Regions from separate parts of the Mesorhizobium sp. WSM4821 genome, predicted to be linked through region 1. Evidence: riboswitches for the same ligand, from Rfam matches in the RefSeq annotation. Region 1 holds a riboswitch; each other region holds the start of a gene.
What was found. Region 1 has a riboswitch for cobalamin ahead of AC0NID_RS18815 (DUF1636 family protein). Riboswitches for the same ligand answer to the same signal wherever they lie in the genome.

Region 1 (7,309 bases):
ATAGCCATCCACCCAGTCGCGCTCGGCTTTCTTCCACGACGAGACCTGCGCATAGGTGAAGATGCCCAGCGAATGCAGGATGCCTTCGATCTTCGGGCCGACGCCCGAGATCAGCTTGAGATCGTCGACCAGCGCCGGCTTTGCGATGCCGGCTGGGCGGTTCTTGTCCTCGAGCGAGGGCTTGCCCGTCTTGGCACTGGCCGTCTTGGCTCTGGTCGTCTTGGCGGCAGCGCCGAGCTGCGCGCCCTTGGCTTCCGGCGCCTTGAAAGCAGCCGCCGGCTCAGCCTTGGTCTTGGGACCGCTGCGCTGTTTCGAGACTTTTTCGACTTCCGGCGCGGCCTTGTTGGCGTTGGCCGCCGAATGCCGCGGCGCGGCGACGCTCGCCGCCTTTTCCGTTGCCTGCGCCACCTTGACCGGCGAAGGCGACTTCAGCGCCGGGCTGGTTTCGGGCGCATCGGTCTTCGGCTTGCTGGCTTTCGACGGCGCAACGGGGGCAGCCGGTGCCTGCGCAGCCATAGCGACTATGGCCTCCGGTGCTGCCTGGGCGGCTTTCGCTGCCGCCTTGGCTTCCCTGTCGCGGGTCGTCTTCAAAATTGCCTTTTCGCTCTTCAGCGTCGTCAGACCGGTGAGCGGCTCGGAGGTGATGCGGCCGTTCTGCGGCCCCGGCGTCACCGAGGCGCCCTTGCCGGCATCACAGAGGTCGATGATCTCGGCCAGCCGCTCCGGCGTCAGGTCCTCGAACGTGTCCTTGAAAATCATCACCATCGGCGCGTTGACGCAGGCGCCGAGGCATTCGACCTCTTCCCACGACAGCGTGCCCTTGTCGTTGGTGTGGAACTGGTCGTGATGTATTTTCGAGCGGCAGACATCCATCAGCGCTTCCGAGCCGCGCAGCATGCAGGGCGTGGTGCCGCAGACCTGGATATGCGCGCGGGTGCCGACCGGATTGAGCTGGTACTGCGTGTAGAAGGTCGCGACTTCGAGCCCACGGATGTAGGGCATGCCGAGCATGTCGGAGATCGTCTCGATCGCCGCCTTGGTCACCCAGCCTTCCTGCTCCTGCGCCAGCATCAGCAAGGGGATGATCGCCGACTGCTCGCGGCCCTTCGGATATTTCTTGATCCATTGCCTCGCCGCGGCCGCATTCGCCCGGTTGAAGGCGAAGGAGGCTGGCTGGAGGCTGGCTTCTGCGAGACGGCGGACTGACATTTAGCGATCGACCTCACCAAACACGATGTCGAGGGAGCCAAGCACGGCGGTGACGTCGGCCAGCATGTGGCCGCGGCACAGGAAGTCCATGGCTTGCAGATGCGCGAAGCCTGGCGCACGCAGCTTGCAGCGGTAGGGCTTGTTGGTGCCGTCCGAAACCAGGTATACGCCGAACTCGCCCTTCGGCGCTTCGACCGCCGCATAGACCTCGCCCGCCGGCACGCGGTAGCCTTCGGTGTAGAGCTTGAAGTGATGGATCAGCGCTTCCATCGAGCGCTTCATCGCCGCGCGCTTCGGCGGCACCACCTTGCCGTCGAGGTTCGACACCGGTCCGCTGCCTTCCTTGCCGAGCAGCAGGTCGACGCACTGGCGCATGATCTTGGCCGACTGGCGCATCTCTTCCATGCGCACGAGATAACGGTCATAGCAGTCGCCGTTCTTGCCGACCGGAATGTCAAAATCCATCTCGGCATAGCATTCATAGGGCTGCGACTTGCGCAGGTCCCAGGCGACGCCCGAACCGCGCACCATGACGCCCGAAAAACCCCAGGCCCAGGCATCGGCCAGCGACACGGTGCCGATGTCGACATTGCGCTGCTTGAAGATGCGGTTGCCGGTCAGCAGTGCGTCGAGATCGTCGATCGATTTCAGGAACGGGTCGATCCACTTGCCGATGTCCTCGACCAGCCTCTGCGGCAGGTCCTGGTGGACGCCGCCGGGCCGGAAATAGGCCGCATGCATGCGCGAGCCGCTGGCCCGTTCGTAGAACACCATGAGTTTTTCGCGCTCGACGAAGCCCCACAGCGGCGGCGTCAGCGCGCCGACATCCATCGCCTGCGTCGTCACGTTGAGAATGTGCGACATGATGCGGCCCATCTCGCTGTACAGCACGCGGATGAGCTGGCCGCGCTTCGGCACCTCGATGCCGAGCAGGCGCTCAGCGGCAAGCGCGAAGGCATGCTCCTGGTTCATCGGCGCGCAATAATCGAGCCGGTCGAGATAAGGCACGGCCTGCAGATAGGTTTTGGCTTCGATCAGCTTTTCGGTGCCGCGATGCAACAGCCCGATATGCGGATCGACACGGTCGACGACTTCGCCGTCGAGCTCCAGCACGAGGCGCAAAACGCCATGCGCCGCCGGATGTTGCGGGCCGAAATTGATGTTGAAGTTGCGAACGGAGGTTTCAGCCATTTACTGCTTTGCCTTCTCATCCCCCGGAAGCACGTAGTCCGTACCTTCCCACGGAGACAGAAAATCGAAATTGCGGAATTCCTGCTTCAATTCCACCGGCTCGTAGACGACCCGCTTGGCCTCGTCGTCGTAGCGCACCTCGACGAAGCCGGTCAGCGGGAAATCCTTGCGCAGCGGATGACCTTCGAAGCCGTAATCGGTCAGAATCCGCCTGAGATCGGGATGGCCCGAAAACAGCACGCCATAGAGATCGTAGGTTTCGCGTTCGAACCAGTCGGCGCCGGGATAGACGCCGGTGATCGACGGCACCACGGTCTCCTCGTCGGCCTGGACCTTGATCCGGATGCGAATATTCTGCTTCGGCGACAGCAGGTGATAGACGACGTCGAAGCGCTTGGCCCGCGACGGATAATCGGCGCCGCACACGTCGATGATCGAGATGAACTGGCAGTTTTTATCGTCGCGCAGCAATGTCACCACCTCGATCAGGTCGTGCGGCTCGACAGAGATGGTGAGTTCGCCATAAGCAAACACCGCATCGCCGATGCGGCCGCTCAGCTTCTCGCCGAGATAGGTCGAGAGTTCATTCAACGACAGCTTCATCATCCCGCTCACCGCTCGATCGTGCCGGTGCGGCGGATCTTCTTTTGCAAAAGAAGGATGCCGTAGAGCAGGGCTTCCGCACTCGGTGGACAACCGGGAACATAGATGTCGACCGGCACGACGCGGTCGCAGCCGCGCACCACCGAATAGGAATAGTGATAGTAGCCGCCGCCATTGGCGCAGGAGCCCATCGAAATGACGTAGCGCGGCTCCGGCATCTGGTCGTAGACCTTGCGCAGCGCCGGCGCCATCTTGTTGGTCAGCGTGCCGGCGACGATCATGATGTCGGACTGGCGCGGAGACGCGCGAGGAGCAACACCGAACCTCTCCGAGTCGTAGCGCGGCATCGAGGTATGGATCATCTCGACCGCGCAGCAGGCGAGACCGAAGGTCATGAACATCAGCGAGCCGCTGCGCGCCCAGGTGATCAGCGCCTCGGTCGAGGTGACGAGAAAACCCTTGTCGGCAAGCTCGTTGTTGATCTCGAGGAAAAAGGGATCGTTCGCCCCCACCGGCTTTCCGGTGCTGGGGTCGAGAATGCCTTTTGGCTTAGGCGCGACGAGCGTGCCGGAATTGTCGCTCAATCCCATTCCAGCGCTCCTTTCTTCCATTCATAGGCAAAGCCGATGGTCAGCACCGCCAGGAACACCATCATCGACCAGAAACCGAGCATGCCGACCTGGCTGAAGGACACGGCCCACGGAAACAGGAAGGCCACTTCCAGATCGAAGATGATGAACAGGATCGACACCAGGTAGAAGCGGATGTCGAACTTCATGCGGGCGTCGTCGAACGAGTTGAAGCCGCATTCATAGGCGGAAAGCTTTTCCGGATCGGGGTTGCGGTATGCCACCAGGAACGGCGCGGCAAGCAGCGCCAGGCCGACGACCAGCGCCACGCCGATGAACAGGACGATGGGCAGGTACGAACTCAACAATGCGTTCATGCTGCGGCTTTCCGTTGGCGGCCAATCCACTCTGATTACAGCACCGGTCCCACTTGCGGAAGCGTGACAGTTTAACCACTGAACCGTTTTAGGGCTCTATGCTGCAACGCGGCGAGGGTTAGCGCAGGGCTTTCGGCGAAGCAAGTCAAACCTTGTTCAAAACACGGGTGCCGGACGGCATATCCGGATAAACTGGTCCGATCCGCTCCTGTTTGATTTCCTTCACTTTTTACTCCACTTTTCTCTCCTGACATAGATACCGCCAAAACCCTGCTAGCATGGCCCGGAATCATCACCCAACCTTTGATCGAACGCCAACAGAGTGCCGTCTGCATGAAGGAAAAGATCTCGCTCGCCGTGGCCCGGCGCATCGCGCTTGCCGCACAGGGGTTTGCCGATCCTCGCCCGAACGGCACGCCCGATCGCCGCCATCTGGCCCGTGTGCTCGCCCGGACCGGCCTGCTGCAGATCGATTCCGTCAGCGCGGTGGTGCGCGCCCACTATATGCCGCTCTATTCGCGGCTTGGCCCCTACCCGCTTGCGCTGCTCGACAACGCCGCCGTGACCCGCAAGCGCAGGGTCTTCGAGTATTGGGCGCACGAAGCCTCCTTTCTGCCGGTCGAGACCTATCCACTGATGCGCTGGCGCATGGAGCGGGCCGAACGCGGCGAGGAAATGTATAACGGGCTGGCCAAGTGGGGGCGCGAACGCGCCGCCTACATTGAAGACATCTATCGCGAGGTCGTCGAACGAGGCCCGATCGCCGCATCGGCTCTCGAAGGCCAGAAGGGCTCGGGCGGCTGGTGGGGCTGGAGCGACGCCAAGCATGCATTCGAATGGCTGTTCTGGGCCGGCCGCATCACCACGGCGTCGCGTCGAGGCTTCGAGCGGCTCTATGATCTGCCGGAGCGCGTGCTGCCGCCGGCGATACTTGCCCTGCCGGTGCCTTCTCATGAGGATGCGCACCGCGAGTTGCTGCGTATTTCCGCCCGCGCCCATGGTGTCGCGACAGCCGGCGACCTGCGCGACTATTTCCGCCTCTCTCCCGCCGACATCAAGGACCGCATCGAGGAACTGGTTGAATCGGGCGACCTTTTGCCGGTTCGCGTCGAAGGCTGGGACAAGCCTGCCTATCTTCACAAGGACGCCCGTTTTCCACGCAAGATCGAGGCGCGCGCGCTGCTCGCGCCGTTCGATCCGGTCGTCTTCGAGCGGTCGCGCACGGAAAGACTGTTCGACTTCCGCTATCGCATCGAGATCTACACGCCGGCCGAAAAGCGCCAATACGGCTATTACGTGCTGCCGTTCCTGCTCGGCGAAAGGATCGTCGCGCGCATCGATCTCAAGGCCGACCGCCCCGCCGGCGTGCTGCGCGTCCATGCCGCCTATGCCGAGCCCGGCGCCCCGCCGCAAACCGCCGCCGAACTCTTCGAGGAGTTGAAGTTGATGCAGGGTTGGCTCGGACTCGAAAGCATCGAGGTGACGCCTGCGGGTGAACTAGGCCAACCGCTTGCCGACGTTGCCGCGTCGTAGAGGTGCGTTGACACCGCTGCCCACAAGAGCCTAAATCCGGTCCAGACGGTCCCCTGCCCGCAACGGCAAGGGCCAAGAGGGAATGCGGTGCGAAATTCCGATTTCAAATCCGCGGCTGTCCCCGCAACTGTAAGCGACGAGCCAAGGCCGAAAACCACTGGGACGGTCCCGGGAAGGCGGCACCAAGGCAATGACCCGCGAGCCAGGAGACCTGCCGTCTAGGACATAAGAATCCGATCGCCTGGCGGGTTTTCCGGGCAAGGAGCCTGATTTGGAACGCGACAGCAGTTTTTCGGCTGAGACAGCGGACATATTGTCCGGCGACAGCGACGCCTTGGCCGGCGTCACCGTGATCGTCTGCTCTTCCTGTCGCGATGAATCCGGCTCCGATGGCCTTCCTCGCGCCGGCGAACTGCTTGCCGAAGACACACGCCGCGCTGTAGCAGGCGAAAATATCCCTATCCGCAGCGTCGAATGCCTCGGCAACTGCAAACGCCGACTGAGCGCCGCGATTTTGCGCGACGGCTGCTGGAGCTATGTCTTCGGCGACCTGACCGTGACCAGCGGCGCCGATCTCGTCGCTGGTGCAAAGCTCTTCGCCACCTCGACGGACGGACTCATTCCGTGGCGCGGCCGGCCCGATTGCCTGAAGCGCGGCCTCGTTGCCCGCATCCCTCCCCTCGACCTTTTGAAGGACATGACATGACCGCTTCCGTCTCCCGCGTGCCTTGTACCGTCGTCACCGGCTTCCTCGGCGCCGGCAAGACGACGCTGATCCGCCATCTGCTCGAAAACGCCGGGGGTAAGCGTCTGGCCATCATCGTCAACGAATTCGGCGACGTCGGCATCGACGGCGAGATCCTGAAAGGCTGCGGCATCGACACTTGCCCGGAGGAAAACATCGTCGAACTGGCCAATGGCTGCATCTGCTGCACCGTCGCCGACGATTTCGTCCCGGCGCTCGACCAGATCCTGTCGCGGACGCCGAAGGTCGACCACATCCTGATCGAAACCTCGGGCCTCGCTCTGCCCAAGCCACTCGTCCAGGCCTTCCAGTGGCCGACGGTGAAAAGCCGCGTGACGGTCGACGGCATCATCGCGGTGGTCGACGGACCGGCGCTGGCCGAAGGCCGCGTCGCCAACGACATGGATGCCCTGCAGGCACAGCGCGCGCAGGACGAGACGCTCGACCACGACGACCCTGTCGAGGAGGTGTTCGAGGACCAGCTCGCCTGTGCCGACCTGATCATATTGTCAAAGAGCGATTTGATGGATGCCGCCGGCTCGGCCCGCGCCAACGCCATCATCGGCGAGCACGCCGCGCGTGCGGTAAAGATCGTGCCGACCTCGCAGGGCAAGGTCGATCCGTCCGTGCTGCTCGGCCTCGGCCTTGCGGTCGAGGACGACATCGAGAACCGCAAGACCCACCACGACGACGAACTCGACCACGAGCATGACGACTTCGACTCCTTCGTTATCGACATTCCGTCGATCGCCAATCCCGATGAGCTGGCTTTGCGCGTCGCCACGGCGGCGGAGGAAGAAAACGTGCTGCGCGTGAAAGGCTTCGTCGAGGTCGGCGGCAAGCCGATGCGGCTCCTGCTGCAGGCCGTCGGCCCGCGCGTCAATCACTATTACGATCGCGCCTGGACGGCGGAAGACGACCGCCGCTCGCGCCTCGTCGTTATCGGGCTGAAAGGGCTGAACCGCCCGGCGATCGAACGTATCCTCGCCGGCTGATCTCAGGCACGAGCCGCGATGCACATCCTCACCACAACGTCCGCCTCGCTCGACGATCTCGCCGAGCCTGTCGATCTCAGGCAGACG
Region 2 (7,309 bases), 3.4 Mb from region 1:
GCAGATCATCGCGGTTTTGCGCGAGCACGAGGCGGGGGCGAAGGCGGGCGATGTGGCGCGCAAGCACGGGATCTCCGAGGCGACGCTGTATAACTGGAAGGCGAAGTATGGCGGCATGGAGGTCTCCGACGCCAAGCGGCTGAAGGCGCTGGAGGAGGAGAACGCCAGGCTGAAGAAGCTTCTGGCCGACCAGATGCTGGAAGCCTCGGCGTTGCGCGAGCTCCTGTCAAAAAAATGGTAGGGCCCGCCGCCAAGCGCGAAGCCGTCGCGCATCTGCAGACCGTGCTGGGTCTGTCGGAGCGTCGGGCCTGTTCCATTGTCGGCGCCGAGCGCAAGATGATCCGCTACCGGCCGCGGCGGCCGCCGGAGACGGAGTTGCGCGGCCGGCTGCGTGATCTCGCCAACGCACCCCGCCGCTTCGGCTACCGGCGGCTGTTCATCCTGCTGCGGCAGGATGGCGAGCCGGCGGGGATCAACCGCATTTACCGGCTCTACCGCGAGGAAGGGCTGGCGGTGCGCAAACGGCGTGCGCGACGGCGTGCGGTCGGCACCCGGGCGCCGATCCTGATGGAGGCCCGGGCCAACGCGCGCTGGTCGCTGGATTTTGTCCACGACCAGTTCGCCTGTGGCAGGCGCTTCCGCATTCTCAACGTCGTCGACGACGTGACGCGAGAGTGCCTGGCGGCGATCCCCGACACCTCGATCTCGGGCCGGCGTGTGGCGCGCGAACTGACGGACCTGATCGCCCGCCGCGGCAAGCCCGGCATGATCGTCTCCGATCACGGCACGGAATTCACCTCGAACGCCATGCTCGCCTGGTCGAAGGACCACCAGGTGGAATGGCACTACATCGCACCGGGAAAGCCGATGCAGAACGGTTTCTGCGAGAGCTTCAACGGGCGGATGCGGGATGAACTCTTGAACGAGACCTTGTTCTTCGGCCTCGACCATGCCCGCACGACGATTGCCGAATGGAGGGACGACTACAACCGATCACGCCCACATTCAGCGCTCGGATATCTCACGCCCGCGGCCTATGCCGCCAATCTCACCGCAACGGACGATCGGCTGCGCAACCCCGACCAGCTCCGCCGTTGCTCAACCCGCGCCATACGGCGTAAAACCCGCCGAGGCTCTAATTGCGGCTGGATGAAAATCCGGTGGCAGGTCAGAGCCTCGTCCGATTGGGCCACCTACGTCGCCGACCATTCGGCTCACGTTGGAGGGGAGCCATTGCACCAGCCAGCTCCCAGGCGAGGAGATCGCCGACAGCCAGGCGGTGTCCCGTCACCACCTTCGCAAAGTTAAGCCGGCCATCGCCCTACCAGTCCATCACCACCTTGCCGGAACTGCCGCTGCGCATCGCATCGAAGCCGGCCTGAAAATCGTCGATGCCGATGCGGTGGGTGATCAGGCCGGAGACATCCAGCGGGCCCTGCACAAGCGCGATCATCTTGTACCAGGTTTCGAACATCTCGCGGCCGTAGATGCCCTTGAGATGCAGCATCTTGAAAATGACCTTGTTCCAGTCGATCTCGAAGCCGGTTGGCGCGATGCCCAGAATGGCGATCTTGCCGCCATTGTTCATGGTGTCGATCATGTCGCGGAAAGCGGGGGCGGCGCCCGACATTTCGAGGCCGACGTCGAACCCCTCTGTCATGCCGAGCACCGGCATGACGTCGCGCAGCTTTTCCTTCGAGGCGTCAACGACATGCTGGACGCCGAGCTTTTTCGCCAGCGCCAGCCGCAGCGGGTTGATGTCGGTGATGACCACTTTGCGCGCGCCGACGCATTGCGCGACGAGCGCGCCCATGATGCCGATCGGCCCGGCGCCGGTGACCAGCACATCTTCGCCAACCAGATCGAAGGAGAGTGCGGTGTGGACGGCATTGCCCAGCGGGTCGAAGATCGCGGCGATCTCGTCGGGCACATCATCGGGGATCGGCACGACATTGTGCTGCGGGATCGCCAGATACTCGCCGAAGGCGCCAGGACGGTTGACGCCGACGCCGAGCGTGTTGCGGCACAGATGCCCTCGCCCGGCGCCACAGTTGCGGCAATGGCCGCAGACGATGTGGCCTTCGCCCGATACACGCTGGCCGACCTTGTATTCGGTGACCGCTGCGCCGAAATCGGCAACGGTGCCGACGAATTCATGGCCCGTCACCATCGGCACCGGCACCGTCTTCTGCGCCCACTGGTCCCAATTGTAGATGTGCACGTCGGTGCCGCAGATCGCCGTCTTCTTGATCTTGATCAGCACGTCGTTTGGGCCGATCTCCGGCACCGGCACCTCTTCCATCCAGATGCCCGGTTCGGCCTTGGCCTTCACCAGCGCCTTCATCATGTTCGACATTAGATGCTCCTTACACCTTGATTGGTTCCACTCCTCGCCACTCCTCGGTAGCTACACAACGGAAAGGTAGGCTCGGAGAGCACACCTGAGATCTTTGGGCCGATCGGAATGCCGACGGGGGCCTTTGTGTCAAAGCAACACTCCACGGCGAGCCGTGCGCGTGAAAAGCTCTGTTCCAGCGAACCTCAGCAAAAGCGGAGCACACGCCGTGCCAGATGCAGCCAGCTTCAATTCAAGCGATGAGGAATGGTCGCAGCTTGCGGCTGGGCGGTATGGCTATTTGTCGATGCCCGCCAAATGCGACGCATATCCTTTGATATAGACACTCTGGATGGTCAACCTCGCCGCCGATTTGTCGATGGTGCCGGTGCACAGGCGGCATCTGCAAGCGTTGATCCCTCGCGTCTGTCGGCCGCTGGCCCTGTTAGGCAGAAGCTCACGGACAAAACCGCCTTCCTTCGTGGTCGAAATCACCCGTCCGGGGACTAAGCGGCTTCCCAGATCCTGCCCCGGCGCTGAGCCGTCGTGCCGACCTTCGGCTGGACGACAAGGGTGGGGACTCGCACGCGTCGACCGATGTCTTCGCGGCTTTCGATGCCGTCCTTTCTGCCTCAAATTATGCGCGAGGCCCGCGGGCCAAATGTTTGGTCACAGTGGCTCGGCGGCCCGCGCCTGCGCTTTCTCCCGTAGCGCGCATGCTGCGGCGACCATGTTGATGAGGGCAGGGCGGACCTCTTCCCATTTCCTTGTTTTGAGGCCGCAGTCCGGATTCACCCACAGTTGGCCGTCCGACAGTCGCTCGCGAGCAAGTTGGGCGAGATGCAAAATCTCGCCGATCTCGGGGACACGTGGCGAGTGAATGTCGTAGACGCCGGGACCGATTTCGTTCGGATATTTCGACTTGGTGAAGGCGTCCAGCAGTTCCATTTTGGAGCGCCACGTCTCGATTGAAATCACGTCCGCGTCCAGTTCAGCGATCGAGTCGATGATCTCATTGAACTCCGAATAGCACATGTGGGTGTGAATTTGGGTCGCGTCCTCTACACCCGTCGAGGCGAGCCGGAAGCATTCGACAGCCCAGCCGAGATAATGTTTCCAATCGGACGTCCGCAGGGGTAAGCCTTCGCGAAACGCGGCCTCATCGATCTGGATCACCCTTGCGCCAGCTCTTTCGAGGTCGGCCACTTCATCGCGGATAGCGAGTGCGATCTGGCGGCAGACCTCGGCGCGGGGTACGTCGTCGCGCACAAAAGACCAGTTAAGAAATCGTCACTGGACCAGTGAGCATGCCCTTCACCGGCTTTTTCGTCAGCGACTGGGCAAATTGCCACCAGAAGACCGTCATCGGATTGGGCCGCGATACGTCGCCGAAGATGATGGGAGGGCGCACGAGTCGGGAGCCATAACTTTGCACCCAGCCATGCTGGGTGAAGGCGAGGCCGGACAGCTGCTCGCCGAAATGCTGCACCATGTCGTTGCGTTCGAACTCGCCATGTACCAGCACGTCCAGCCCGATCTCCTCCTGCCAGCGGACCGCCGCCTCGGTCTCCTTCTTCAGAAAGGCCTGGTAGTCGATATAGCTCAGTCGGCCCTTCGCATGAGCGGAGCGCGCCCTGCGCACCTCGGGCGTTTGCGGGAAGGACCCGATGGTCGTCGTCGGGAACAGCGGCAGGGCGAGCGTGTCAGCCTGGACTCTCGAGCGCTTGGCAAATGCGCTCTTTCGTTGCTTCATGGCGCCGTCAATGCTGCTGACGCGCCCGCGGACGAGCGGATCGTGGGCCTTTGTCGACATTGCGCGCGCGGCGGCCGCCTCATCAGAAGCCTTCAGCTTGTTACGGCCTCCCTGCCTTCGGACAAGGCTTGGGCCAGCACGAGCAGCTCTTCAGTCTTCTGGGCGGCGAATGCCAGCCACGAACGGACGTCTACATCGAGCGCGGTCTCCATCCGCAGGTCCATCGGCACGTGAAGCATCGAGCAGGAAGGCGCAATTTCGACACGGTCCAGCGGCCAACCGGCGATGACCGGCTTGATGCCGTCGAGAATGGCGGTCAGGTTCGCGCGCCAGACATTGCGGCCGTCGATCAGGCCAAGTGAGAGCACCAGATCCTTCGGTGCGAGCCGACCAACCGTCTCCAACTGCTCGGGAGCGCGCACGAGGTCGAGATGCAGCCCCGCCAGGCTCAGCGAAAGCGCGGTCTCGAGATTGTTTCCTAGCGGCCCGAAATAGGTAGCCAGCATAATTTTCACCTTGGGCGCGGCTTTCGACAGCTGCCCGTAGGTGAATTCGAAGGCAGCTCGTTCGTTCGGGTTGAGATCGAGCACAAGCGCCGGCTCGTCTGCACCCAGTCGGCCCCCGAGAGCTCCAGCCTCTGCAGGAGTTGCTCGTAGACCGGCAGCAGGCGCGGTAGCAGCGCTATGGGATTGAAGCCCTGGTCGGGAGACTTCGCCAGCTTGAGGAAGGTCACCGGTCCAAGGATGACCGGGCGTGTATGGATGCCGAGCTCTTTTGCCTCCAGAAAGTGATCGACTGGTTTCGTCGCCGAGAGGGCGAAGGTCTGATCGTCGCCAAGCTCCGGCACGAGGTAGTAGTTGGTGTCGAACCATTTGGTCATTTCCATCGCGGTCACGCGCTGCCCCTGAACTGCATGCCCGTGACTGGCGTGTCCGCACCCCGCGCTATCGCCCTGCGTCCCGCGCGCCATCGCGAAGTAGATGTCAAGCGGGACCTCGCCGCCCGTCCAGCCGTAACGAGCTGGGACGGCGCCGACCATTGCTGCGGTGTCGAGCACATGGTCATACAGTGAGAAATCGTTCGACGGGATTTTCGACACGCCGCGGGCGTGCTGCTCGCTCCATCTGGCGGCACGCAGTGCCTTCGCCGTCGCCAGAAGGTTGGCAGCAGACGATTTTCCGGACCAGTAGCTTTCGAGCGCGAATTTCAGTTCACGCCGGCGACCGATACGCGGCACGCCAAGCGTTGCTATGGGAACTTGCTGGGAGACATTCATTCCATACCCCGATGGTTGGGGCCGGGACAAGGAAGGCGCTGGCAGGCCGGCATCAACGCCGAGCTGCCGCGACCACCAGACACCCCGCCCGCGGACGTTGTTCGTCGTGACAGGTCTCCTGACTCGCGGGTCACAGCCTCTGCCACGTCTTCCGGGGCAGTTCGCCCCAGTGACATTGATGGGTTTGGCTCGCCGCTTACAGTTGCGGGGGCAGCGTAGGCATTGCACCGGCTCCCCTCTTAGCTCCGCTACGGCAACGCCTTGCGGAGAACCACGACATGCGGACAATCGCAGTAGCCCACTTTCTTGTCAATTTCGTATAAACAAATGTATATGTGTTTATGTGAATTGTTAGCCTGCGGCGTGTTTCCAAGTCGCCGTCGAGCTGAGCCTTCTGCGCGACTCTCCGGTGTTTGCAGACTGTGGCTCGGCCCTCGGGCAATCTGCCTTTTGTACGATCCGGTCTCAAACGACTTCGTCAAAATGGCGCGTGTTGGCCATTCGTGATCGGACGGCAGTGCTGGTCGAAGTGCGACAACGTTCCTGAGCCTCAACAATCAGTAATTTTGGAAAAAAACCGGCATCCTTCTCGGGCTGGTACGTTCGATTTACACGCGCTTGTCTGGACAGCCTGCACAACGGAAGGTGGGCTATACGTGGCCGAAAAGCCGCCTTACAGCAACCCAGTCTGCTCAGCCTCGCGGCGCAGATTCTGCCGTGGCCTGGGGCCGATCTGCTGGATCACCAAGCCGGCCGCCAGTGAGCCAAGATCGCCGCAAGTCTGCAGGTCGCGGCCTTGCGTGTAGCCATGCAGGAAGCCGGCGGCATAGAGATCGCCGGCGCCCGTCGTGTCGACCAGTTCCTTGATGGCGGTCGCCTGGATGACCACGGTCTCGTCGCCGCGCACGATCACCGAGCCTTTTTCCGAGCGGGTCACGGCGGCGATCCGGCAATCCTTGCGGATCTGCGCCAGCGCCTCGTCGAAGGACGACGTCTGGTAGAGCGACTTGATCTCGTGGCTGTTGGCAAAGACGATATCGACCGTGCCCGAACGCATCAGCTCAAGGAATTCGTCGCGGTAGCGGTCGACGCAGAACGAATCCGACAGGGTCATCGACACTTCGCGGCCTGCTGCGTGCGCCAGCTTCGCCGTCTGGCGGATTGCCTCCTTGGCGCGCGGCGGATCCCACAGGTAGCCTTCGAAATAGGTGACCTTGGCGCCAGACGCCTTGTCGGCTTCGACATCCTCAGGGCCAAGCTCGACACAGGCGCCGAGATAGGTGTTCATCGAGCGCTCGCCGTCGGGCGTGACGAAGATCATCGAGCGCGCCGTCGGCGGCTCACCCTCGAGCGGCGTGGTGTCGAAGGCGACGCCCTGCGCATGGATGTCGTGGGCGTAGATTTCGCCCAGCGCATCGTTGGAGACCTTGCCAAAGAAAGCGGCGCGGCCTCCGAAGCTGGCGACGCCGGCCGCCGTGTTGCCGGCGCTGCCGCCGGAGGCCTCGATCGCCGGGCCCATGCGGCTGTAGAGCAGCTCGGCGCGCTGTGTGTCGATGAGGTTCATCGCGCCCTTGATGATGCCGTTGGTCTCGAGGAATTCCTCGTCGCACTGGGCGATGATGTCGACAATGGCATTGCCGATGCAAAGCACGTCATAATCCGGCATCAAAATCTCCGCCAAAACCCGAGCCGGCTTTTTGCCACGCCGGGGCCGGCCTGTTTTGGCCAGTTTGGAATGGGTCGCCCTATGCCGACGCATCCAATACCGGTGCATCACGCAGCTGCCGGTCCTGCCTCTCGCAAAAGATCGTCAGCTCTGTCCGTCTTTTCCCAGGTGAACTCCGGCTCTTCGCGGCCGAAGTGTCCGTATGTAGCGGTCTTGCGGTAAATCGGCCGTAAGAGATCAAGCGCCTTGATAATGCCTTTCGGCCGGAGATCGAAAAGC
Region 3 (7,309 bases), 3.0 Mb from region 1:
GTGAACGACGTGCCGCCGTCGAAACGCGGCATAGCCATGGTGTTCCAGTCCTATGCGCTCTATCCGCATATGACCGTCTACGACAACATGGCGTTCTCGATGAAGATCGGCAAGGAGAGCAAGGCCGAGATCGACAAGCGGGTGCGCCAGGCGGCGGAAATACTGCAGCTGACCAAATATCTCGACCGCCTGCCCAAGGCGATGTCGGGCGGCCAGCGCCAGCGCGTCGCCATCGGCCGCGCCATCGTGCGCAACCCGAAGGTCTTCCTGTTCGACGAGCCGCTGTCGAACCTCGACGCGGCACTGCGCGTCGCCACCCGCATCGAGATCGCCAAGCTCAAGGAATCGATGCCTGCCACGACGATGATCTACGTCACCCACGACCAGGTCGAGGCGATGACGCTGGCCGACCGCATCGTCGTGCTCAAGGAGGGCCATATCGAGCAGGTCGGCACGCCGATGGAGCTCTACAAGAAACCCGGCAATCTGTTCGTCGCCCAGTTCATCGGCTCGCCTGCCATGAACATCCTGCCGGCAACGATCGACAAACCGGGCAACCCGACCGTCGTCAGCCATGTCGGCGGCCGCAAGGCGACGGTGCCGATCGCCACGCCGGCCTCGGCGAAGGGTGCTGTGGTGAGTTTCGGCGTGCGGCCGGAGGATCTGATGATCGCCACCGGCGCGGACTATCTGTTCGAGGGAACGGTGGACTATGTGGAGCAGCTCGGCGAGGTCCAGCTCGTCTATGTCGACATCGGCCGCGCCGACCTGCCGCTGGTGACCAAGCTGCCCGGCAATGTCGAAGTCAAGCGGGGTGCTGCGCTGCGGCTGACTGCCGATGCCGGCGACCTTCACATCTTCGATGCGGATGGACATTCCTTCACACTCCACAAGGCGGAAGCAAAGGCAGCTTGAGAGAGCGGCAGCCGAACTGCTGGACATGGGCAGTTTGGCGAGGGCAAAAAAAGAGCGGCGGGCCAAGCCCGCCGCTCTTTTGCATTCAGGTCGCCGTTGAAGCGTACACATCGTGCTTCCCGAAAATCGGAACCGATTTCGAGCCGAAGCGCTAGCGGCCGAACAGGTTCCGGTCGCTGCCGTGCGGGGCGGACTTCTGCACGTCGCCCGACGAGTTGAGCAGCTTATAGACCGGCGAGCCGGTGTTGCGCACCGAAGACGTCTGCGTGTTGTCGACGTTGACGGTCGCCTGCTCGTTGATGTCGGTTCCGCCGACGTTGTCGTTGCGGGCATAGGCGCTGCCGGCGGCAATCAAAAGCGCGGCGGCGGCAAGGGCGATCTTCTTCATTCCAATACTCCTGGATTTTCGTATCCCACAAGCGCGGCGGTCTTGATGAAGACAATGCCGCCGCTGCTTGTTTGACCATGATCTTTTCCGAACCGCAGGTTCGGGATCATGGTCTGGAACCGAGTGTTAATTGTTGCCGAAGAGGTTACGGTCGCTGCCGTGGACGGGCTTCTCGTCAGCCGGAACCGGATTCTGGGCCGGAGCCGAATTCAGAATCGAAGCCGTGTAGGAGCTGTCGGCCGCGACGGCGGGCTGGTTGGCGCCGTCAGACCCATAATGGTCACTGCCTTCAGCAAAGGCGCTGCCGGTAATGGCCAGAACGGCGACGGCCGCAAGAGCGATCTTTTTCATTTTAGTACTCCAGTATCTTATTTTTCCGTCCGTCCAGCGGCATGTCTTGGGAGGAATCCGCGTCGTTCGGACAGCCCCGATGTGGGGAGGCCATCCTGCGGATTCCAATCACGAAGTTGTTCCGCGTGGACCAAGAATCTGCATCTTGAAATTGTGCCAAGCCTTCCTACAACCTAAATTTTCCGCTTGTTTATCAGTTGGTTATCTCAAACGTACCGCCCGGCCATTTGACGAATTGGCGAGTCTGCGTTCACACCGTCCTGTACGCAGTGTCAACAGAAACGAACCGTTCGGTTCGATTTTAGAGACCCCTTAAAAAGCATTTCGAAGCCTGCTAACGAATCGTTTACCAGTTCGGCCCCCGCCGATGGGCCAAATCCGGCCATGCTTTCGGGCCGGCAACGCTCGGCGAAGGGCGATTTCACCCCTTGCTCACTCCGGTCCAACAGGTTTCGCGGCCGTGTCGCGCCGCATGGATACGATGTCGCTTTCATGCCGACAGACGGCCGACGGTCATGATTAGATCACGCCAACTCAGGTGCCGCATGGTGACGACCAAGCGGAGAATTGGGAAGCCGGTCAGAACCCGGCGCTGCCCCCGCAACGGTGGTGGAGTTCAAGTCGCAACGGGAGACCACTGGGTCACAAGCCTGGGAAGGTGTCGCGACCGTCCGCAAGGATACTCCAGAGCCCGGAAACCAGCCCGAGATTCTAGACTCGACTGATCGCGGTGGGCGGTCAAGAGGCGGATAGTGCATGCCCGGCCATATCGCCGACGTGCAGCCGATCCTTCCTCCATCACCACCAGTTCAGTCCTTGGACATGAGGACAGGACATGGATGCGCGCAACGACATGCTGAGGCTCTTGCACGGCCGCAGGCAAGGCTATTCGCTGGAACAGCCCTTCTACACCGATTCCGATTTCTTCAAGCTCGACATGGAGCTGATCTGGTATCGCGACTGGCTGTTCATCGGCCACGATTGCGAGTTGCCGAAGCCGGGCAGCTACATGACCGTCCAGATCGGCGACTATCCGGTCGTGCTGGTCCGCGACCAGCAAGGCAAGATCAACGCCTTCCACAATTCCTGCCGCCATCGCGGCAGCCGCGTCTGCAACGCCGACAAGGGCACGGCGGCAAAGCTCGTCTGCCCCTATCACCAGTGGACCTACGAGCTGGACGGCCGGCTCTTGTTCGCAAGGCAGATGGCGGATGGCTTCGACAAGAGCCAGTTCAGCCTGAAGCCGGTCGCCTGCGAAAGCGTCGGCGGCTACATCTTCATCTGCCTGGCCAAGGAGCCCGCGGATTTCGCGCCGATGCGCGCGATGGTCGAGCCTTACCTCCTGCCGCACCGGCTGCGCGAGGCAAAGGTCGCCTTCGAATCGACCATTGTCGAGAAGGGCAACTGGAAGCTCGTCTGGGAGAACAACCGCGAGTGCTACCATTGCGCCGGCAACCATCCGGAACTGTGCAAGACATTCCCGGAAGCACCGACCGTGACCGGCGTGCAGGGCGCCGACAGCGATCCGGAAATGCTCGCTCACTGGGCCAAATGCGAGGCGGCGGGCTTGCCGAGCAAGTTCCGAATCGATCCGGCCGGGCAGTATCGCGCCACCCGCGCGCCGCTGCTGCGTGACGCCGTCAGCTATACGATGACGGGACGGCGCGCGGTGAAGAAGAACCTTTCCGACAGCGTTTCCACCGACCGCATCGGCTCGCTACTGCTCTACCATTACCCGACGACCTGGAACCATATCCTCGGCGATCATGCCGTCACCTTCCGCGTGCTGCCGATCAGTGCCACGGAAACGGCCGTCACCACCAAATGGCTTGTCCACAAGGATGCGGTCGAAGGCGTCGACTACGATCTCGCCGAACTCACCCATGTCTGGACCGAGACCAACGACCAGGACCGCCGCATCGTCGAGGAAAACGCCTTCGGCATCCTGTCGCCGGCCTATGAGCCCGGCCCCTATTCGGAGTTGCATGAGGGCGGCGTCATCCAGTTCGTCGAATGGTACGCGTCCTTCATCGGGCCGCGGCTTGCCGAGGACGGCCGGCCGGCGTTGCGCAGCGTCGCCTGAGATCTGAGGAATGAATGCGATGACGGACCTCGGGCTCTACCGCCATCTCGACGAGATGGCGCCCTGGAACGACAGGCTCCAGGTGCTGGAAGTGATCGGCGTCAGCGACGAGGCGCCTGACGTGAAGACCTTCACCTTCCGCTCCGACAACCAGACCTGGTTCCGCTACAAACCAGGACAGTTCGTGACGCTGGAATTGCCGACCATTGAGGGCCAGCTGATGCGGACCTATACGCTGTCGTCCTCGCCGTCGCGGCCGTTCTCGATCGCGGTGACGGTGAAGGCGCAGGACGGCAGCATCGGTACGCGCTGGATGTTCGACAATCTGAAGCCCGGCGTTCACGTGAAGGCCTATGGGCCGGCGGGCGACTTTTCGCTGCACAGTCATCCCGCGGCCAAATATCTGTTCATTTCGGCCGGCTCCGGCGTGACGCCGATGATGTCGATGCTGCGCTGGCTGAACGACTGCGCGCCATGGACCGATGTCGGCTTCGTCAACTGCGCGCGAAAGCCCGAGGAGATCATCTTCCGCAAGGAGCTCGAACTGCTGGGCAGCCGCATGCCGGGCCTGTCGCTCGGCTTCATGATCGAGGAGCGCTCCAGCCGCGAGGGCTGGTTCGGCCATATGGGCCGGATCGACGCGATCCGGCTGCCGCTCTTGGCACCGGATTTTCGCGAGCGCGAAATCTTCTGCTGCGGCCCCGATCCATTCATGCGCGCGGTGCGGCAGATGCTGGAGGCCGCCGGCTTCGACATGGCCAACTACCATCAGGAAAGCTTTGCCGCACCGGCGGTGGAGGAAATACCGGCCCCGTTTGCCTTGCCGGCAAGGGGTGGGCCGGCAGAAGGCGGGGTCGAGGTCCCTACTGAGGCCGCAACGCCAATTCGATTCTCGCTTTCGGATGTCGACGCCGACTGCGTTGCCGGCCAGACCGTGCTGCAGACGGCGCGCGCTTCGGGCGTGCGTATCCCGGCGGCCTGCGAGTTCGGCCTGTGCGGAACCTGCAAGGTGAAAAAGCTCTCGGGCCAGGTCGAGATGAGCCACAATGGCGGCATCCTCGATCACGAGATCGACGACGGCTTCATCCTTGCCTGCTGTTCGAAACCGCTGACGGCGATCGAAATCGAGGCCTGACCGGCGGGCCGCCTAAACCCCGTAGCGCTCGGTGCGGATAAAACCTGCCGGAACGCCGGCATCGATCAGCGCCTGGGCAGCGGCCGACACGAAGGCGTTCGAGCCGCAGACAAAGGCGTGCCTTGGCGGCGCGGGCAACCGCGCCATCGATTGCACCATCATCGCGGCATCGACCCGCCGCGAATAGTCGGCCGGGCGCCGGGCGGCCTCGCGCGTCAGCGTCAGCAGCAGATCGAAGCCGTCCCGACGATCGTGGAGGCCGATCAGGTCGTCGCGAAAGATCACCTCCTCCCAGATTCGCGCGGAAAACACCAATGCCGCGGGCACCACCGATTTCAGCGCCGCACGATGGCGGATCATCGCCATCAGCGGCACCACGCCCGACCCGCCGCCGACCAGCAGAAGCGGGCCGCCGTCGCTGTCGGACCAGACGAAGTGGCCGCCGAGCGGTCCGCGCAGTTCGACCTCGTCGCCGACCGCTGCCACCTCATGAAAGAACGGCGAGACCTCGCCGTCGTCGAGTTTTTCAATCGCCAGTTCGATCGTCTCGCCCGATTCCGGCGCCGAGGCGATGGAATAGGAGCGGCGCGCCTGATAGCCGTCCGGCGCCGTCAGCCTGACATCGACATGCTGCCCGGCGCGATAGTCGAAGGGCCGCGACGGCCGGAGGAAAAAGCTGGTGACGCGGGGCGTGCGCTTTTCGATGCCGGTGATGGCGACCGTCTGCCAGGGTGACCGCGCCGTCGCTGCCTCGCTCATGGATCGCCCGTATAGCGCTGCTCGCGCCACGGGTCGCCATAGATGTGATAGCCGCGCAGTTCCCAGAACCCCGGCTCGTCGCGCTCGGTGAACTGCAGCCCGTTCAGCCATTTGGCCGACTTCCAGAAATAGAGATGCGGAACCAGCAGCCGCGCCGGGCCGCCATGGTCGGGCGTGATCGGCTTGCCCTCGTAAAGCAGCGCCACCATCGCCTTGCCGGCGGTGATATCCTTCGTCGGCACGTTGGTTGTGTAGCCGTCGAAGGAGAGCGCCAGCGTGAAGGCGGTGGGCGGCTCGATGCCGGCATCGGCAAGAATGTCGTCGACCAGCACGCCCTGCCACGCCGTGTCGAACTTGGTCCATGCGGTCACGCAATGAATGTCGCGCGTCATCTTGGTCAGAGGCAGCGCGTTGAAATCTGTCCAATTCCACTTCTTGATCGGCCGCGGTCCGTGTTTGAGCGTGAACGACCAGTCCTCGGTCCGCACGCGTGGTGTCGGCCCGGCTGAAAGCACCGGGAAGCCTTGCTCGAGATACTGCCCCGGCGGGATGCGCGCATCCGCATCCGTCGGAGGTTTTCGTCCTGAAAAAAAGCCGCGGGTGACCATCGAGACAATCCGTTTACATGGGGCCGTTTACATGGGGCCGTTTGCCTGGGGCCGTTTGCCTGGGGCCGTTTGCCTGGGGCCGTCCGCCGGCCTTCAACAGTCTTCTCGAAGATGGTTTGGCGGGCAACCGAAATCTTGACAACGACCTCGCGATGCCTTGCTGGCCCCACAGCTCGCCGCCCGGCTGGTTGCCATCTGCTGTTGTCGCCTGCCGCGACGGCACCGAAACCCGAAAAAAAACGCCTGGCCGGCGGGTCGCTGGCGCAAATCAGCACCATGAATAAATTCCTAGCATAACCTCAGGGCAATCGCTTCAGGTCGGCGCTGTCCCTATACGCCGATCCCGTCGGTTCGCCTGAGATAGCCAGTGGCGATCTCGCGCATCCGCCTGGCGTCGAAGCTCGGGCCATGGCCGCCATGGCCGATGCGGATCGGCAGGTCGAGCAGCCGCTGCATCGTCCGGCGATAGGCGGCGCGGTCGGAATCCGGCAGGTCGTCGATCAGCATGGCGTCGTAGATCGCATCGCCGGCGAAGAACAGGCCGTCGGCCTCATCGAACAGCGCGATCGAATCGGGCGAATGGCCAGGCAGATGCAGCACGCGGAATTGCCGGTCGCCGAGATCGACAATGTCGCCCTCGTCAAGCGTCCGCGTCAGCGGCGCCGGCGGAATTTTGTAATCGGCCGCTTTCCAGTCCGGCGCCGGCAGCTTCGAGACGGCGCCGTCGAGCGTGTGGAACATGTGGGCATAGGTGACCGCTTCATCCATGCTGTCGAATTGCGCGGCGCTGTGCCTCGGCCCCGCCCGCAACGGGAATTCGTGCAGCGAGCCGACATGGTCGAGATGGATATGGGTGGCGACGACGAGCAGCGGCTTGCCCGCCGGCGTGTCTATCTCAGGCGCCAGCGGGCGGATGCCCATGCCGGTGTCGACAAGCAGGTCGACATCGCGGCCGCGCAGGTGCCAGATGTTGGCGCGCACGAAATCATGCACGAACGGCTCGGTCAGCATCGTCGTGTCGGCGTCGGCTGCTGTTCTGCTGAACCAGTCAAGCATCAGGCGAGAGCCGG

Region 2: linked by a shared signal. The riboswitch ahead of metE (5-methyltetrahydropteroyltriglutamate--homocysteine S-methyltransferase) and the one ahead of AC0NID_RS18815 (DUF1636 family protein) in region 1 are both predicted to bind cobalamin.
Region 3: linked by a shared signal. The riboswitch ahead of AC0NID_RS04010 (aromatic ring-hydroxylating oxygenase subunit alpha) and the one ahead of AC0NID_RS18815 (DUF1636 family protein) in region 1 are both predicted to bind cobalamin.

What each region holds. Positions count from the first base shown of each region.
Region 1 is NZ_CM148371.1:3,883,896-3,891,204, reverse strand. It holds gene AC0NID_RS18845 (NADH-quinone oxidoreductase subunit E) at 1-1,209, opposite strand, end outside; gene AC0NID_RS18840 (NADH-quinone oxidoreductase subunit D) at 1,210-2,400, opposite strand; gene AC0NID_RS18835 (NADH-quinone oxidoreductase subunit C) at 2,401-3,003, opposite strand; gene AC0NID_RS18830 (NuoB/complex I 20 kDa subunit family protein) at 3,012-3,593, opposite strand; gene AC0NID_RS18825 (NADH-quinone oxidoreductase subunit A) at 3,584-3,949, opposite strand; gene AC0NID_RS18820 (winged helix-turn-helix domain-containing protein) at 4,283-5,482, shown strand; cobalamin riboswitch at 5,512-5,715, shown strand; gene AC0NID_RS18815 (DUF1636 family protein) at 5,754-6,188, shown strand; gene cobW (cobalamin biosynthesis protein CobW) at 6,185-7,222, shown strand; gene cobN (cobaltochelatase subunit CobN) at 7,241-7,309, shown strand, end outside.
Region 2 is NZ_CM148371.1:30,341-37,649, reverse strand. It holds partial or broken gene AC0NID_RS00150 (IS3 family transposase) at 1-1,153, shown strand, start outside; gene tdh (L-threonine 3-dehydrogenase) at 1,322-2,356, opposite strand; partial or broken gene metE (5-methyltetrahydropteroyltriglutamate--homocysteine S-methyltransferase) at 3,005-5,340, opposite strand; cobalamin riboswitch at 5,456-5,655, opposite strand; gene AC0NID_RS00135 (adenosine kinase) at 6,038-7,030, opposite strand; gene metK (methionine adenosyltransferase) at 7,138-7,309, opposite strand, start outside.
Region 3 is NZ_CM148371.1:889,488-896,796, forward strand. It holds gene AC0NID_RS03995 (ABC transporter ATP-binding protein) at 1-915, shown strand, start outside; gene AC0NID_RS04000 (DUF680 domain-containing protein) at 1,067-1,303, opposite strand; gene AC0NID_RS04005 (DUF680 domain-containing protein) at 1,430-1,654, opposite strand; cobalamin riboswitch at 2,174-2,375, shown strand; gene AC0NID_RS04010 (aromatic ring-hydroxylating oxygenase subunit alpha) at 2,490-3,737, shown strand; gene AC0NID_RS04015 (FAD-binding oxidoreductase) at 3,757-4,872, shown strand; gene AC0NID_RS04020 (FAD-binding oxidoreductase) at 4,885-5,631, opposite strand; gene AC0NID_RS04025 (molybdopterin-dependent oxidoreductase) at 5,628-6,239, opposite strand; gene AC0NID_RS04030 (MBL fold metallo-hydrolase) at 6,570-7,295, opposite strand.